DNA from 3 places in the Longispora sp. NPDC051575 genome. Region 2 is predicted to be linked to each of the others. Evidence: riboswitches for the same ligand, from Rfam matches in the RefSeq annotation. Region 2 holds a riboswitch; each other region holds the start of a gene.
The links. Region 2 has a riboswitch for cyclic di-AMP ahead of AB0M43_RS11180 (hypothetical protein). Riboswitches for the same ligand answer to the same signal wherever they lie in the genome.
Positions count from the first base shown of each region.

Region 1 (4,938 bases), on a different contig from region 2:
GAGCGGGGTCCGGCCCGTCGACAGCCGCCCTCGCGCCGACCCCGGGCGGGACCGCCCAGGGACCGGGGGTCGGCACCCTGCCCGTCGACCCGGGCGGCGGGGACCCGGGACAGCGGCCGGCCACGACCCCGGCCCGGACCGCCGGACCGCTCCCGGTGCGGACCACCCCCGGCCCGAGCGTCGTGCCCTCGCCGCAGCCGCGCCCGGAGCCCCAGCCGGACCAGCAGACGGCGGAGACGGCCTTCACCCTGTACGACCTGGAGGGGGTGGACTGGCACGGTGGCCAGGCGGCGCCGACCAAACAGACCGGGGCGGCCGGGATGATGTACTTCAAGCCCAACGACGTCCAGCTCTACTACTACGGCTGGGCCGACACCCGGGTCGCGAACCACCGCCCCACCTTCCAGGACTGCCTGGCCGCCGCAGACCGCCCCGGCGACGTCTACCAGGCCATCAAGCTGACCATGCCGGAATACCCGATCAACCCCGGTGACCGGTACTGCCGCCGCGAGTCCACCAGCCCCAACGCCGTCTCCTACGTGGTGTTCGACGAGATCAACCTGCACACCGCCCCCTACTACGTCCGGATCCGGGTCTCCTACCAGTCCGCCCCCTGACCACCCGGGGGCTGGCCATCCGACCGCCCATACCCCGTCGGGCTCTCGGCCGCCTGCTCCTGGTGAGGGGGCACAGCAGGGGCTGTTTTCCGGTCGACCGGGGCCGGCGGCCGTGGGTAGGGTGCCCGGATGACCTCCGCGCTCCGCCTAGAGAAGATCACCGCCGACAACGTCGACGCGGCCTGCGCGGTCACGGTGCGGGCCGGCCAGGAACGGTTCGTCGAGTCGGTCGCCCGGTCCCTCGCGGAGGCGTACGTGCACCCCGACATCGCCTGGCCCCGCCTGATCCTCGACGGGGACCAGCCGGTCGGCTTCGTGATGGCCTTCTTCGACGTCCACTTCTACGACACCGACCCGCCCGACCTGCTCCGCTCCGGCCTGTGGCGCCTGAACATCGCCGCCGACCACCAGGGCCACGGCTACGGCCGGTTCGCCGTCCGCGCCGTGTGCGACGAGATCCGCCGCCGGGGCGGCTCCCGGGCCACCGTCACCTACGCGCCCGACGACGACGGCCCCCGCGACTTCTACCTGCGCCTGGGCTTCCACCCGACCGGCGAACTCAGCGGCAACCAGCCCGTAGCCGAACTACACCTGCCCACCCAGTCCGCCTGACAGGTGCCCGCCCCGATCGAGTCCCCCGGTCTGCGACAACCGGCCCTTCCCCTCGAACCCATTCCCGGACCCACCCGAAAGCCAAGAAAGCCCCGAACGACATGTCCGCCGTAACTCCCAGCCCCCCCACACAAAAGTGGGGCACGCCGCGAAGGCGTACCCCACAAAAATCTTTTGATCTAAGGCGAAGTGGCCCGCTGAGGGCGGGGCTGGCAAGCGTCGGCGGAAGTCGCTAGGGCAGCGCCCTGCGAATTCCGCCGAGGCGCCGCCAGCGTCGTCCTCAGCGGGTCCTCACCCACGCACGCGGCCGTAGCCGTAGATGCTGCCGATCTGGGTGATGGGGGCCATCATCACGTTCTGGCCCGGCTGGGGGGCGTGGATCACCTTGTCGTTGCCGACGTAGATCGCCACGTGGCCCAGGCCGTTGGAGAAGACCAGGTCCCCGGGCTGGAGCTCGCCGCGCTGGATGTGCGCCGTGGCATCCCACTGCATGGCCGCGTTGTGCGGCAGGGAGACGCCGGCGGACTTCCACGCGGCCATGGTGAGGCCCGAGCAGTCGTAGCCGTTGGGGCCGGCGGCGTTGAAGATGTAGGGCTTGCCGACGACGCCGTACGCGAAGTCGACGGCCTTGCCCGCGGTGCCCGGCAGGTGCGGGGCGGGGAGGCCGACGGTGCCGCCGGGGCCGATGCCGGCCTTCTTGCGCTGCTCCTGGAGCTTCTTCAGCTCCTCCTCGATCTTCGCCTTCTGCCCGGCGAGTTCCTTCTCCTGGGCGGTCTGCTGGTTGAGGGCGGCGTCGAGCTTGGTCTTCTCGCCGTCGTAGGCGGACTTGGCCTGGTTGTAGGCCGAGATCTCCTGCTGCTGCCCGTACGCGAACTGGTCGAGGATGGTGAGCTGTTCCATCAGGCTCGACGGGTTCTGGGAGCTGAGCAGGGCGCTCATCGAGGACACGCTCTGGCCCTTGTAGGCGGCGGCGGCGACGGCGCCGATCCGGCCGCGCGCGGCGTCCACTTTGTCCTGGGCCGGCTTGAGCTGGATGTTCAGTTTGTCGACGGACTCGCGGGTGACCTTCAGCTGCTCGGTCACCTTGTTGAAGGACTCGATGACCTTCTCGAGCTCCTCGGACGCCTTGTCGATCTGGGCGGCGAGCTCGGCGGGGGTGGGCTCGGCCTGGGCGGGGGAGGCGCCGAGGGTTGCGGCGACGGCGAGGAGGCAGCCGATGGCCAGTACGCGGAGGGGTTTCCGGCTGACGGTGGTCAACGCAGCACGACCCTTTCATAGGCAACAAGCCGCGCCCACGTTACCCGCCTTGTGAGATGCGTGCCACCTTCGAGAAATGCCTACTACACAAAGAAAACAGCCCATCACGCGAGGTGATGAGCTGTTTTCTCGGTGTTCGAGAAACCGGGCACACAAATGGCGGGAAAACCACCTGTGGAATGGAACCGCCCGGATCTACTTAGCCGCGGACCCGGCCCGCGCCGTCGTACCCGCCCATGGAGTCGACGTTCGAGATCTTCACCGACTCGCCCGGCTGCGGCGCGTGGATCACCTGGTTGTTGCCCACGTAGATGCCCACGTGGCCCAGGCCGTAGAAGAACACCAGGTCGCCCGGCTGCAGGTCGCCCCGGCCGATCCGGGTGGTGGCGGCCCACTGCGCGTTCGTCTGGTGCCCGCCGATGCCGACGCCGGCGGCGCCCCACGCGCGCATGGTCAGACCGGAGCAGTCGTAGGTGTCCGGGCCGGCCGCGCCGTAGACGTACGCCTTGCCGAGCTGCGCGTACGCGAACTGCACGGCCACGCCCGCTTTGCCCGAGACGTTCGGCGGCGGGGTGTTGGAGGTGTTCGACGGGCTGGTGGACCGCTCGGCGGACCGGCTGGCCCGGTCGGCGGTGGCCTTCGCCTCGTCGCGCGCCCTGACCAGCTCGGCGTTGGCGGCCTCCAGGGCGGTCTTCTTCGCCGCCAGGGTGGTCTCCTGCTTCGTCTGCTCGGCGATCAGGCCGTCCAGGCGGGCCTTCTCGGCGTCGAGTTCGCCCCGGGCGCTGGTGAGGTCCCCGACGCTGTCCGGCGCGGGACGGGTGGCCACGGCGGCGGCTCCGACCTGGTCGAACAGGGAGGTCGTGGGCCGGGCGGCGATGCCGAGCGGGTTGGCGGTCGCGGCGACCTTGTCGGCGAGGGGGGCCAACTTCGCGGCGACGGTGTCGGCGACGAGCCGGGTACTGGCCAGCGTCGCGCGCACCTTGTCGTACTCACCGGAGATCTGGGTGACCTCGCGGGTGTTCTGATCGATCTTGCCCTGGGTGTCAGTACCGGGATCGGCCTGAGCGGCGGTCATCGGAGCCGAGACGGCCAGCACGGAGACGCCCACAACAGTGAGCGCGGCGCGCAGCAGCCCCGGCACGGAACTTGGTGCCAAGGAGGACTCTCTTCCCTCGTCTGCCTACACGGGCAGCACACCGCCTACCGGGTTAGCTGACGGGTTCGGACGGGAAGAAATTGCGCCCTACCGCGCACTGCGCGGATTCACCCCGGCGGAGAAGTCGCACCTCCGCGATGGTTCCCCGGCTCACCGGTCACGATGACTCGGCGGCCCGTCCGGCGCTCCCCATCAATGGGTGGCTGACTCCCGGACGTTGACTGACGCTACCTGGGATCTCGGGCATAGCAACCCTGAGTGACGGGCCAGACGTGGGCCCCACCCGGTCGCACCGCAGCTCAGAGGAGGGTCTAGGCTCCGCCCGATTACCCTACGTGCGCGTTCAGCCACTCCTGCAGGGTGTCGAAGTAGAACTGGCGGGACTCCTCCGCCGACAGGGCGAGATCGTGCAGGCCGTCAGGAACCTCGATGAATGTCACGTCGGGGCCGAGCGCGCGGGAGTACTCCGCGATGTGCGCGACGTCGAGGACCGAGTCCATCCGGGTGGCGTCGTCGCTCCACTCGGGACGCTTGTACGACGCGGTGGACGCGGTCACCAGGACCGGCACGTCGATGTTGAGGCCCCTGCGCAGTCGGCGCTGGGCGTGCGTGATCGCCACCAGCCAGCCGAGCCGGGTCGGGATGCCCTCGATCGGCTTCCACGCGGTGTCGAAGTTCCAGGCGCCCTTGCGGTCGACGTGCACGCTGTCGCCGTACACGCTGCTCAGGCCCGCCGGGAGGGAACGCATCGGCTGGCGGCGGCCCATCGGGGCGAGCACGACCGGCGCGACCCGGCGGAGGAACCAGTTCGCGTTGAGGTCGAAGAACGGGCTGTTCAGGGTGAGCGCCGTGATGGTGCCCGTGCCCTGGAGCTTGTGCGCCCACATCGAGGTGGTCAGGCCGCCGGTGGAGTGCGCGTTGACGACCAGGATGTCGTGGCCGTCCTCCTCGCGGATGATCCGGGCGGCCTCGTCGAGCTCGACGAAGTACTCCGCGACGCTGTCCACCATGGACGGCGTCTGGCCGGGGCGCAGGCTGCGGCCGCTGCGCCTCAGGTCGATCGCGTAGAAGGTGTAGCCGAGGCTGACGAAGAAGTCGGCCAGGTGGGTCTGGAAGAAGTAGTCGTTGTACCCGTGGACGTAGAGCACCGCCCGGGTGGACTGGCCGGCCCGACGGCGGACGAGCGTCGCGACCAGCTCGCCGTTCTCGTCGTCCGGCAGCGGCAGGGTGCGCGCCTCGTAGGCGTCGCCCAGGATGTCCTTGACCCACATGGGCACATCATCGCAGGTGGTCGAG
Region 1 covers NZ_JBFAZP010000008.1:12,549-17,486, forward strand. The annotation lists gene AB0M43_RS24195 (hypothetical protein) at 1-617, shown strand, start outside; gene AB0M43_RS24200 (GNAT family N-acetyltransferase) at 747-1,229, shown strand; gene AB0M43_RS24205 (NlpC/P60 family protein) at 1,521-2,486, opposite strand; gene AB0M43_RS24210 (NlpC/P60 family protein) at 2,686-3,642, opposite strand; cyclic di-AMP (ydaO/yuaA leader) riboswitch at 3,684-3,815, opposite strand; gene AB0M43_RS24215 (alpha/beta hydrolase) at 3,969-4,913, opposite strand; gene AB0M43_RS24220 (metal-dependent hydrolase) at 4,921-4,938, opposite strand, start outside.
Region 1: it holds a riboswitch for cyclic di-AMP, as region 2 does, so the genes downstream of both, AB0M43_RS24210 (NlpC/P60 family protein) here and AB0M43_RS11180 (hypothetical protein) in region 2, are expected to answer to the same signal.

Region 2 (4,938 bases):
TCTGCTACGACGGGCTCCCCGAGCGCCAGATCTACGTCTCGCTCCAGCGCCTGAACCCGACCACCGGCGCCTGGACGACCGTGTCGAGCTACTGGGAGACCACCAGCTACACCTGTGTCGGCACGGCCACGAACACCTACCGCAGCATCAACGACACGACCAGCGTGGTGCGGACGATCACGGCCAACTGCGGCTGAACCCCGGCGGCGGGCACCACAGGGGTACCCGCCGGCCAACCCGCCCCTCTCCCGAAGGAGAAGCACCCATGTCACGCATTCTCAGGACGACCCTCGCCGCCGCGTTCGCCCTCGCGACCACCGGCGTCAGCCTCGCCGCAAGCGTGCCCGCCCAGGCCTACCCGACGTGCCGGACCAAGTACTACCTCACCGACGATGGGACGTACCTCAGCGCCGGGGCCTACATGATCTGCGACAGCGGCGACGAGCGCGACATCTACGTCCGACTCCAGCGGCTGGACCCCGCCACCGGCAGTTGGACGACGGTGTCGAGCAACTGGAATTCCACGAGCTACACCTGCGTCGGTACGGCCCCGAACACCTACCGCCGCATCAACGACACGACCTCCGTGGTCGCCACGATCACCGCCAACTGCGGCTGAGATCCGGGCGGCGGGTACCCCTACGGTGCCCGCCGCCCGCACGGGCGGGCCGACACGCGGTCGGTCAGGGCGGGGCCGGCCCGACCGCGAGGTGGTCAGCGCATCGACAGGTGCACGTGGTTCGTGTGCTCCGACGAGGGGTCCCCGCTGCCGAAGTACGAGCGCCAGCCCGTGCCCGGCATCCAGATCTGGCGGAACCAGATGACGTAGAGCACCCCGAGCCGGTCCGCGTTGGCGATGTACCAGGCGGCGAGCTTGTTCCCGTAGTCCTTCTCCGCGCCGACCGCCATCCCGCCGAAGCCCTTCGCGGCCGAGGACCAGTCGCAGGCCTTGCCGCGCGGGTGCTCCCCGCCGTCCTCGGCCGAGCGGTAGCAGGACACGTAGTGGTCGAAGTTCGCCTTCTTCGTCTCGTTGTACGCGTGCAGGGTGCGCGGCGACAGGCAGCCGCTGGTGGTCGGGTCCTTCACGGAGCAGCCCTCGGACGGGAAGCTGCCGTCGGGGTTGCGCGGCGCGGGGGTCGCGTTGGCCGGCAGGTCGCCGAAGCCGAGGGTCGGGTCGCCGCCGCCGGCCGAGCGCAGCGCCTTGAGCGCCTCGTCCTGGCGTTTGCGCAGCTCCTTGAGCTGGTTCTCCTGTTCGAGGATCGCCGCGTCGAGGTCCTTGCGCTGCCGGGCGAGGGTGGCCTGGGCGGCCTTGAGCGCGGTGACCTGGGCCCCGTCGCGCTCGGACAGGTAGCGCACCGTCGCCGCCGTGTCCAGGAAACTCTCCGGCGACCCGCTGGACAGCAGCGCCTGGAGCTGGGCCGACGAGCCGCCCCGGTACTGCGCCGCGGCCAGCCGGCCCACCGCCGCGCTCAGGTCGGCCACCCTGGCCTGGGAGGCGAGGATCTCCTCGGACAGTTCGCCCTCGCGCTTCTTGGCGTTGGCGATCGCGGTGCGCGCGTCCTGGTACCCCTGGGAGGCGGCCCGGAGCGCGTCGCGCAGTGGCTTCGTGCCCCCCTCGGGCTCGGCCTGGGCGGGGGTGATCGCGACCAGCACGGTGGCGGCGACGGCGACGACTGTCAGGGCGGCACGGCGTACTAAGACGGACAAGACAGACAGAACCCTTCTCCCGTACCCGCCTACCAGGTCAGCTGACGGATTCGGGCGGGAAGAGCGCCCTACCGGCCGGCCCTCCACAGAGGAGCCGGGCGGATTCACCCCACGTACCTTGGGTCCCCGGCTCACCCCGGAGGGTGACTCGGCGGTGACTCCCGGTGCCACCCGTCGGCGGCGAAGGCCGGTCGTCTGCACGCCGATGCTAGGACAGAGCGTGACTCTCGGCAACTACCGGCCGTTCAATCACACACAGTGGAGGGTGGGTCGTCACACAGAGCGACAATCCGAGCAGACCGGTACCCGGCGGGCCTACCCGGCCGGCGGGAGCAGCCGCGGGGACGTCGCCGCGTCCGGCCACAGCAGCAGCACCCGGCACGGCGCGTGGTCCACCACGAACCGGGTCGCCGGCCCCAGGCTGCCCGGCCCGGGCCGGGAGTGGTCGCCGTCCCGGGCCAGGATCAGCAGGTCCGCCGCCTCGCACGCCTCGACCACCAGCCGCTCGGCCCGGCCGGACGTGGCGGCGGTGTGCGCCGGGCGGCCCAACCGGGCCACGGCCGCGTCCAGCAGGGTGCGTTCGGCGGCCCGGACCGCCGCCTCGACCGTGTCCCCGGGGTCGGTGCCGTGCCCGCCCCGGCCCAGCCGGCCCAGGAACGCGCCGTGCAGGCTCTCGGCCACGCCCGGGTCCGTGACGTGCAGGAGTGTGATGTCCGCGCCCGGCGGCGCCAGGTCGGCCGCCGCGTCGACGCAGGCCGGCCACGTGCCCTCGGTGAGCCAGACGAGAATCCTCATACCCCCCACAGTCGCAGCCCCAGCCACAGCGCGACCACCCCCGAGGCCAGACACGCCGGTACGGTCAGCGCCCCGAGCCGGAGGAACTCCGTCGCGGTGGGCCGGGCGTCGTGCGCGTGCAGGATCCGCCGCCACAGCAGGGTGGCCAGCGACCCGACGTACGTGAGGTTCGGGCCGACGTTCACGCCGATCAGCACCGCGAGCACCAGGCCCGGCGAGTGCGCGACGGCGGGCACCAGCACCAGGGTCGCCGGCAGGTTGTTGACCAGGTTCGCCAGCACCGCCGCGAGGGCGGCGACGGACAGCAGGCCCAGCAGGTCGCCGTGCCCGGGGACCAGGCCGTCGAGCAGCGCGCCCAGGCCGTGCCGGCGGACCGCGAGCACCACCACGCCCAGGGCCAGCACGAACCCGCAGAACGCCGGGTTGGTCTCGGCCAGGATCCGGCCGAGCCGGCGCGGGGCCCGGCGCAGCTCCGGCAGGGCCAGCAGGACCGCTCCCCCGGCGGCGGTCCAGGCCGGGTGCACGCCCAGCGGCTCGGCGACGGCGAAGCCCGCCAGGGTCAGGGCCAGCACCGCGAGGGCGTAGCGCGGGGCGGGCGCGGCGGGCACGGGCACCGGCTGCGCGGGGGTGCCCAGGTCAGCGGCGAAGAACCGGCGGAACACCAGGTACTCGGTGCCGATCACCGCCAGCCACGGCAGCGCCATCAGCCCGGCGAACCCGGCGAACGTCAGCCCGGTGGCCGCGAAGGCGAGCAGGTTCGTCAGGTTCGACACCGGCAGCAGGAGCGAGGCGGAGTTCGCCAGGTGGGTGCAGGCGTACACGTGCGGGCGGGCCCGGACCCCGACCGCCGCCGTCGTCGCGAACACCACCGGGGTCAGCAGCACCACCGTCGCGTCCAGGCTCAGCACCGCCGTGACCAGGGCGGCGATCAGAAACACCACCCCGAGCAACCGCTGGGGGGTACCGCCGCCGAGCCGGGCCGCGAGCGCGCCCGCGTACCGGAAGACGCCCGCCGTGTCGGCCAGGTGCGCCAGGACCAGGACCGCCGCCAGGAAGCCGACCGTCGGGGCCAGCGCCACGATCTCCGCCCACGCGGCGCCGGGCGACACCAGTCCGAGGAGCACCGCGAGGGCCGCCGCCGGGCCCGCGACCAGCACCTCCGGCAGCCGGGCCGGCGCGGCCACCGCGAAGCCCAGCACTCCCACCAGCAGCGCCACCGCGATCACCATCTGCACGGGCACACGCTACGGAAGCCCGGTCCCCGCCCACACGGGGGCCGGCCGGCCGTGCGGCACGCCGCGCGCGGAAGGGCCACCGACGTCCCGACCGCCGCCGGGTCCGTGGCAGCCGACCCGCGCGGCGGGTACGGGCGAGGCGGCCGGCCCGGACGGCTGTGCGCCCCGCGTACCCGAAAAGTCGGGTTTTAGAGGTTGACCTCGCCTGTCACGCAGGTCACCGTGCCGCCGGCCACCCAGAGCGCGCCGTCGGCGTCGACGCTGACGTGCACCCTGCCGGCCCGGCCGAGCGCCGCGCCCTGGCTCGCGACATAGGGCGCGGTGATCCGGCCGGTGCGCAGCAGCCACCCCGCGACGGAGGCGTTCAGGCTGCCGGTCACCGGGTCCTCGACCGTCGCGCCGTCCTTCGGGAAGAACGCGCGGACCTCCAGCGCGGCCGGCGAACCGGGCGGGTGCAGGCCCACCACGCCGAGGTCGAGATCCACCGCCGTCGGGCGCACCGCCGCGACCGCCGCCGCGTCGGCGAGCAGCACCGCCACCCAGCCGGGCCCGTTGTCCACCCACTCGGCGTCCACGACCGCCGACCGGTCCAGGCCGAGCAGGCCCGCGATCCGCACGACCAGAGCCTCGTCGACCGGTCCGGAACGCACCAGCGGCGGCGCGGCGAACGCGAGGCCGTCGGCCGTGCGGCGCACTCTGACCAGGCCGGCCCCACATTCCTGCACCACGACCTCGGATCCAGGGGTACCGCCCGCCGACAGCCACGCGTGGCACGTGCCCAGGGTCGGATGCCCGGCGAAGGGCAGCTCCTCGGTCGGCGTGAAGATCCGCACCCGGTAGTCGGCGTCCGGGGTGCTCGGCGGCAGCACGAAGGTCGTCTCGGACAGGTTCGTCCAGTGCGCGAACCGGTGCATCTGCTCCGTGGTCAGGCCGGTGGCGTCGAGGACCACGGCGACGGGATTGCCCTGGTACGGGGTGGTGGTGAAGACGTCGACCTGCCGGAAGGGACGCAGCATCCGGTCAGTCTAGGGCCCGGGCGCGGCACCGCCGCCGATAGCGGGCGCGGGTCCCGGCGGCGGGTCCGCGCGGGGTGGGGGCTGCCGACCGTGCGGGGCGGCTCCCGGGCAGGGCAGGCCCGCGTGGGCGAACCCGTCAGAGCAGGCCCGCGCGGGCCGCCGCGAGTTCGGAGCGGACCTGTTCG
Region 2 covers NZ_JBFAZP010000004.1:33,321-38,258, forward strand. The annotation lists gene AB0M43_RS11170 (hypothetical protein) at 1-197, shown strand, start outside; gene AB0M43_RS11175 (hypothetical protein) at 266-619, shown strand; gene AB0M43_RS11180 (hypothetical protein) at 715-1,707, opposite strand; cyclic di-AMP (ydaO/yuaA leader) riboswitch at 1,719-1,871, opposite strand; gene AB0M43_RS11185 (universal stress protein) at 2,023-2,502, opposite strand; gene AB0M43_RS11190 (ArsB/NhaD family transporter) at 2,499-3,737, opposite strand; gene AB0M43_RS11195 (PhzF family phenazine biosynthesis protein) at 3,926-4,753, opposite strand; gene AB0M43_RS11200 (NADAR family protein) at 4,890-4,938, opposite strand, start outside.

Region 3 (4,938 bases), on a different contig from region 2:
CTCGACATCGGCTGCCGCCTCGGGCAGGACCGCCGCCGGGAGCACCTCTGTGGTTGTGGCTTCCGGGCTGTCGCCGGGTTCGACCAGCAGCCGGCCGTGGATCATGTTCATGCCACACGCGAAGCCCACCGTGCCGGCCTTGACCGGGGTCAGCCGCACCGTCGTGCGGGCGAACGCCGGCAGCGCCGCGCTGACGCCGAGGTCGGCGAACACCACCCGCGAGGTGCAGTCACCTGACTCCCGCCGGTCGAAGACGATCTCCAGGGGCACATTCTGGCGGACCCGGATCACGTCCGGCTGGTAGCCGCCCCGCACGGTCACCTCGATCCGCTGCACCCCGCCGGCCACCGACGCGTCCCGCACCGCCCGCTTTCCGAAGAAGAACCAACCCAACACGCCAATGAGCGCCACAGCGGCGGCCACGACGCCGAAGTCGAAAGTGTTCATCGCAACCGTCTCCTTCAGGAGCTCATGACACCGCAGCGACGATCATCGCGGAGCCCGGATCGCCGACGACTTCACGGCCGACCCGGCCCAGGGCCGGCCAGCCGGACCCGCGCCTCGTCGTAAGACGCGGCATCGATCTCCCCGGCGGCGAAACGCCGATCAAGAATCTCCAGTGCCGACGCCTGTTGAACCGGGCCTCCGCCCCGACTCGCGGAGCCCTGTGCCCAGCGCACGGCCACCCAGACGACACCAGCAGTCAGAACACCCCACAGCACCAGCATGATCAGCATCCAACCCATGCCCCAGCCATCGCCGTACATCATCACGCCCACCTCCGAATCAAACCGGTCACCTCCACGGTGCGCCGCGCTCCGCAGACTCCGCCAGTGCCCTCCGGCCCGAGCTGGGCAGGCCGTCTGACCCCTCAGGCAGCCGGCACCTCGCATCGGAATCGCTCAGATTAGGTGAAACGTCCCACGTCAACGGGCGAAGTAGAGCCGGGCGGTCACTGTTGCGTCCCCAAGGTCGACGGGGTGTCATCGTGACGGATCGACTCGCCCCAGACCGGAGCGCAGGCCTTCAGCCTTTCGCGGGCGAGGCTCGGCGGTCCATGCCCGCTCCGTGTTTCTGCGTATTGACTATGGGTAGTGGTGCTGGTCTTCCTTGCATGGCACCGCCGTGCGACAGGTTGCCGGCGGCTACTACCTGTCCTAGTATCGGCGTTCAGTCGGCCGGCTGTTTGTCACCCGAAGGGATGACGCCGGTCGTCACCGCCGAGTCGCCCAGTTGGGCGAGCCGGGGACCCAAGGTACGTGGGGTGAATCCGCCGGGCCCAGCTCAGGGCCCTGCGGTAGGGCGCTCTTCCCGCCCGAATCCGTCAGCTGACCTGGTAGGCGGTCGAGGAAGAAAGGTTCATGCTGTCTTGTCACCGTCAACACGCCGCGTGGCGTTCGTGACCGCAGTCATCATGGCCGCCGTGCTGATCGCCACGCCGGTTCGCGCCGAACCGGAGGGTGGGACGAAGGAACTGCGCGACGCGCTGTCTGCCGCCTCGCAGGGGTACCAGGACGCCAGGACCGCGATCGCCAACGCCAAGAAGCGCCAGGGCGAACTGTCCGGTCAGATCACCGCTACCCAGGCCAAGGTGGCAGGGTTGAGCGCGGCAGTCGGGCTGCTCGCCGCGGCCCAGTACAAGAGCGCTGGGACGGGCCAGGCGCAGATCCTGCTCAACAGCGGCTCGCTCGACGGATTCCTGCAGTCGGCCGCGACGATGCGCTACCTGTCGGAGCGCGACGCCGCCGCGGTGAGCGCGTTCACCGCGGCTCAGGCCGAGCTCGACCAGCAGCGCAAGGACCTCGACGCCGCGATCCTGGAGCAGGAGACGCAGCTCAAGGCGCTCAGGACGCGTCAGGATGACGCGCTCAAGGCGTTGCGCAAGGCCGGCGGTGGGGACCCGACTCTCGGCTTCGGCGATCTGCCGGCCAACGCGACACCCGCACCGCGCAACCCGGACGGCAGTTTCTCCTCGGAGGGCTGCACGGTGCGGGATCCCTCGACGGGGGGTTGTCTGTCGCCGCGCACCCTGCACGCCTACAACGAGACGAGGAAGGCCGGGTTCACCCGTTTCGTGGGCTGCTACCGCTCGATGGAGGACGGCTACGAGCATCCCCGTGGGCGGGCGTGTGACTGGGCTGCGGCGGTCGGGGGCTTCTCGGGAGCGGCGACCGGAGGCGACCGAGAGTACGGCAACCGGCTCGCGGCCTGGTACATCGCCAACGCCGACCGGTTGGCGGTGCTCTACGTCATCTGGTACCGCCAGATCTGGATGCCGGGCACCGGCTGGCGGTCCTATTCGGGCTACGGCGGCCCGTCCGCTGAGCACACCGACCACGTGCACGTCTCCATCCGCTGAACCGTAGGACCGGCCCGGGGTGCCGCGCGCCGCCGACGGGCCTCCAGGTGGGCGCCCGCGAGTTGCGAATTCACCATGTCGTCGGAGTGAGCTGCCGCGAGAGCGGTGCTGCGGCGCGAGCGGAAACAGCGATGGTTATGGATTGCTTAACTGCGCCTCATGTTAGGCCCCACTTCACCTTAAATACTACTTTCCGTAGTAGGTGGAGCTACAAAGTCGATCTTCTCACCTACTAGCTGCGGTAGTAGCGTCCCTGGCAACCTCGCATCGAAGCGAGTCTGGTTTTGGGGAGACAACTCATGCGTATCCGACCCCTCGCGATCGCCCTGGCAGCCGCCTCGGCGATCGTCGGATTCACCGCCACGCCGGCGCAGGCCGACCACAGCTGGGGCAGCTACCACTGGTCGCGCTCCGGCGAGGCCCGGCTGACGATCTACTCCAGCGTGACGTCTGACTGGGCCGGCGCCCTGTCCACCGCCAACGCGGACTGGAACGCCAGCCCGTACCTGCAGAACACGGTCGTGGCGGGCGGCACGTCCAGCACGACACGGCGTCGCTGCGTCATGCCGGCCGGCGCGATCCGGGTGTGCAACTACGCCTACGGCAACAACGGCTGGGCCGGGCTGGCCTCGATCGACACCGACTCCGGTGGCACGCACATCAACCAGGCCAGCGCCAAGATGAACGACACCTACGAGGCCGGCCGCAGCGCCGCCGAGCGCCAGGGCGTCATGTGCCAGGAGGTCGGCCACGACTTCGGCCTGGGCCACCAGGACGAGGACATGACCAACGCCAACCTGGGCACCTGCATGGACTACACGCGGGACTGGTCCACCAACCAGCACCCCAACGCCCACGACTTCAACCAGCTCGCCGCGATCTACGGCCACTCCGACGCCGCGTTCAAGGCCGCCGCGCCCTCGACGACGTCGATCCGCACCGGCAACACCGTCACCATCATCACCTGGGCGTCATGAGATCCGTCGTCCTTCTGGTGCCCGTCGCGGCCCTGCTCCTGGCAGGCTGCGGCGGGCAACCGCCATCACCCCGACCGTCGGCCGCGATCGCATCGAGCGCGGCGCCTGCCCCGCGCGGCACCTCCGGAACGCTCGTTATCAACCAGAGCGGCGCGGCTCCGGCGCGCACCGCCTGGTACGCGCGCGTCGAGACGCCCGACGCCAAGCCATTGACCGAGGCGGCCTTCCCTCAGGGACCGATCACCCTGACCAAGGAGCTGACGGCAGGCAAGTACAGGGTCATCGCCTGGCACCGTGCCTGCGCCGACGTCTGCCCGACGACGGGGGAGAAGGGGCTCGGGCCGCTGGAGGAGGTCTGCGGTGCGACCGTCACCGTGACGGCAGGGGCCACCCTGACCGCGACGGTGACCATCGACGCGGAAGGCACATGCGCTGTTGCGGTGCCCGGCCCAACAGTCAGCCCGACACCCTGAGCAGCATGAACCCTGGCATATCGGATGATTCCCCGCGCAACAGTGGCGGCAGTAGGCTGTCGGGCGTGGCCGTAGCCTCCGGATGGCGCCGGGCCGCGCGAGTCCGCCTCGCGCGGCTTGTCGTGCTGGCTGCCGTGGTGACCAGCGTCGCCCTCTCACACGGTATCCAGTGCGGCGACGCCACGATGACCCATCTGCCCGTGCCGCACAGCACGGGCGACACGATGGCCGGCCACAACATGTCCGACGCGGTCTCAGGCATTGACGATGCGACGCCCGTCGCGTGGCCGCTCGCGATCGTGGCGGCGGCCACCGACGGCACGTCCGGCGGCTGGGCGATGCTGGCCGGCGCGTGCCTGGTCTTCCTGACGGCCGTCCTGGTTGTCCTCGCACTCGGACAACCCCCTGGGACGGGTGCGATCCTCGTGCCCGCTGCCACCGGGCCGCCCATCTGGCGGCGTTCCCGCCGGCCCCGACCCGTGTTGGCCCAGCTCTGCATCCTGCGCACGTAGGACGAGTCCGTCCCCAGCACGCCCCGCGCGGCGTGCACCCGGATCTCTGAACACCCGGGGTCCGGGTCGGTCTTCGTCCCATCCTGCCCAAGGAGCTTTCATCCGTGAACCTCACCGCTGTTCTCATCACCGGCCTGTTCGCCGGTGGCGTGTCGTGCGCCGCCGTCCAGGGCGGACTTCTCGCCGGGCTGGTGGCCCGGCAACGTAGCGCCACCGCGATCACCACCGCCATCACAGCCAAGAACAAGGACCTGTCTCATCCGGTACCCGCCCCGCGCACCGGGTGGGCCCGCCTCGGCGATGACCTCGCCCCGGTCGGCGGGTTCCTGGCCGGCAAGCTCGTCTCCCACGCCCTGCTCGGCGCCGCACTGGGCGCGTTGGGCTCGGTGGTGCAACTGTCCGTCGGGCTGCGCACCATGGCCCAGGTCGCCGCCGGTGTGCTCGTCGTGGCGTTCGGGCTCGCCCAGCTCGGAGTCCCCGGCTTCAAGGGCCTGGTCATCGAGGTACCGGCGTCCTGGTCGCGGTTCGTGCGCGGCCGGGCCCGTTCGGCGTCGATGTTCGCACCCACCCTGCTGGGGCTGGCCACCGTGGCGGTGCCGTGCGGGGTCACCCTGTCG
Region 3 covers NZ_JBFAZP010000007.1:111,010-115,947, forward strand. The annotation lists gene AB0M43_RS21295 (heavy metal translocating P-type ATPase) at 1-447, opposite strand, end outside; gene AB0M43_RS21300 (SHOCT domain-containing protein) at 519-770, opposite strand; cyclic di-AMP (ydaO/yuaA leader) riboswitch at 1,209-1,358, shown strand; gene AB0M43_RS21305 (hypothetical protein) at 1,391-2,359, shown strand; gene AB0M43_RS21310 (hypothetical protein) at 2,659-3,336, shown strand; gene AB0M43_RS21315 (hypothetical protein) at 3,333-3,809, shown strand; gene AB0M43_RS21320 (hypothetical protein) at 3,875-4,321, shown strand; gene AB0M43_RS21325 (sulfite exporter TauE/SafE family protein) at 4,426-4,938, shown strand, end outside.
Region 3: it holds a riboswitch for cyclic di-AMP, as region 2 does, so the genes downstream of both, AB0M43_RS21305 (hypothetical protein) here and AB0M43_RS11180 (hypothetical protein) in region 2, are expected to answer to the same signal.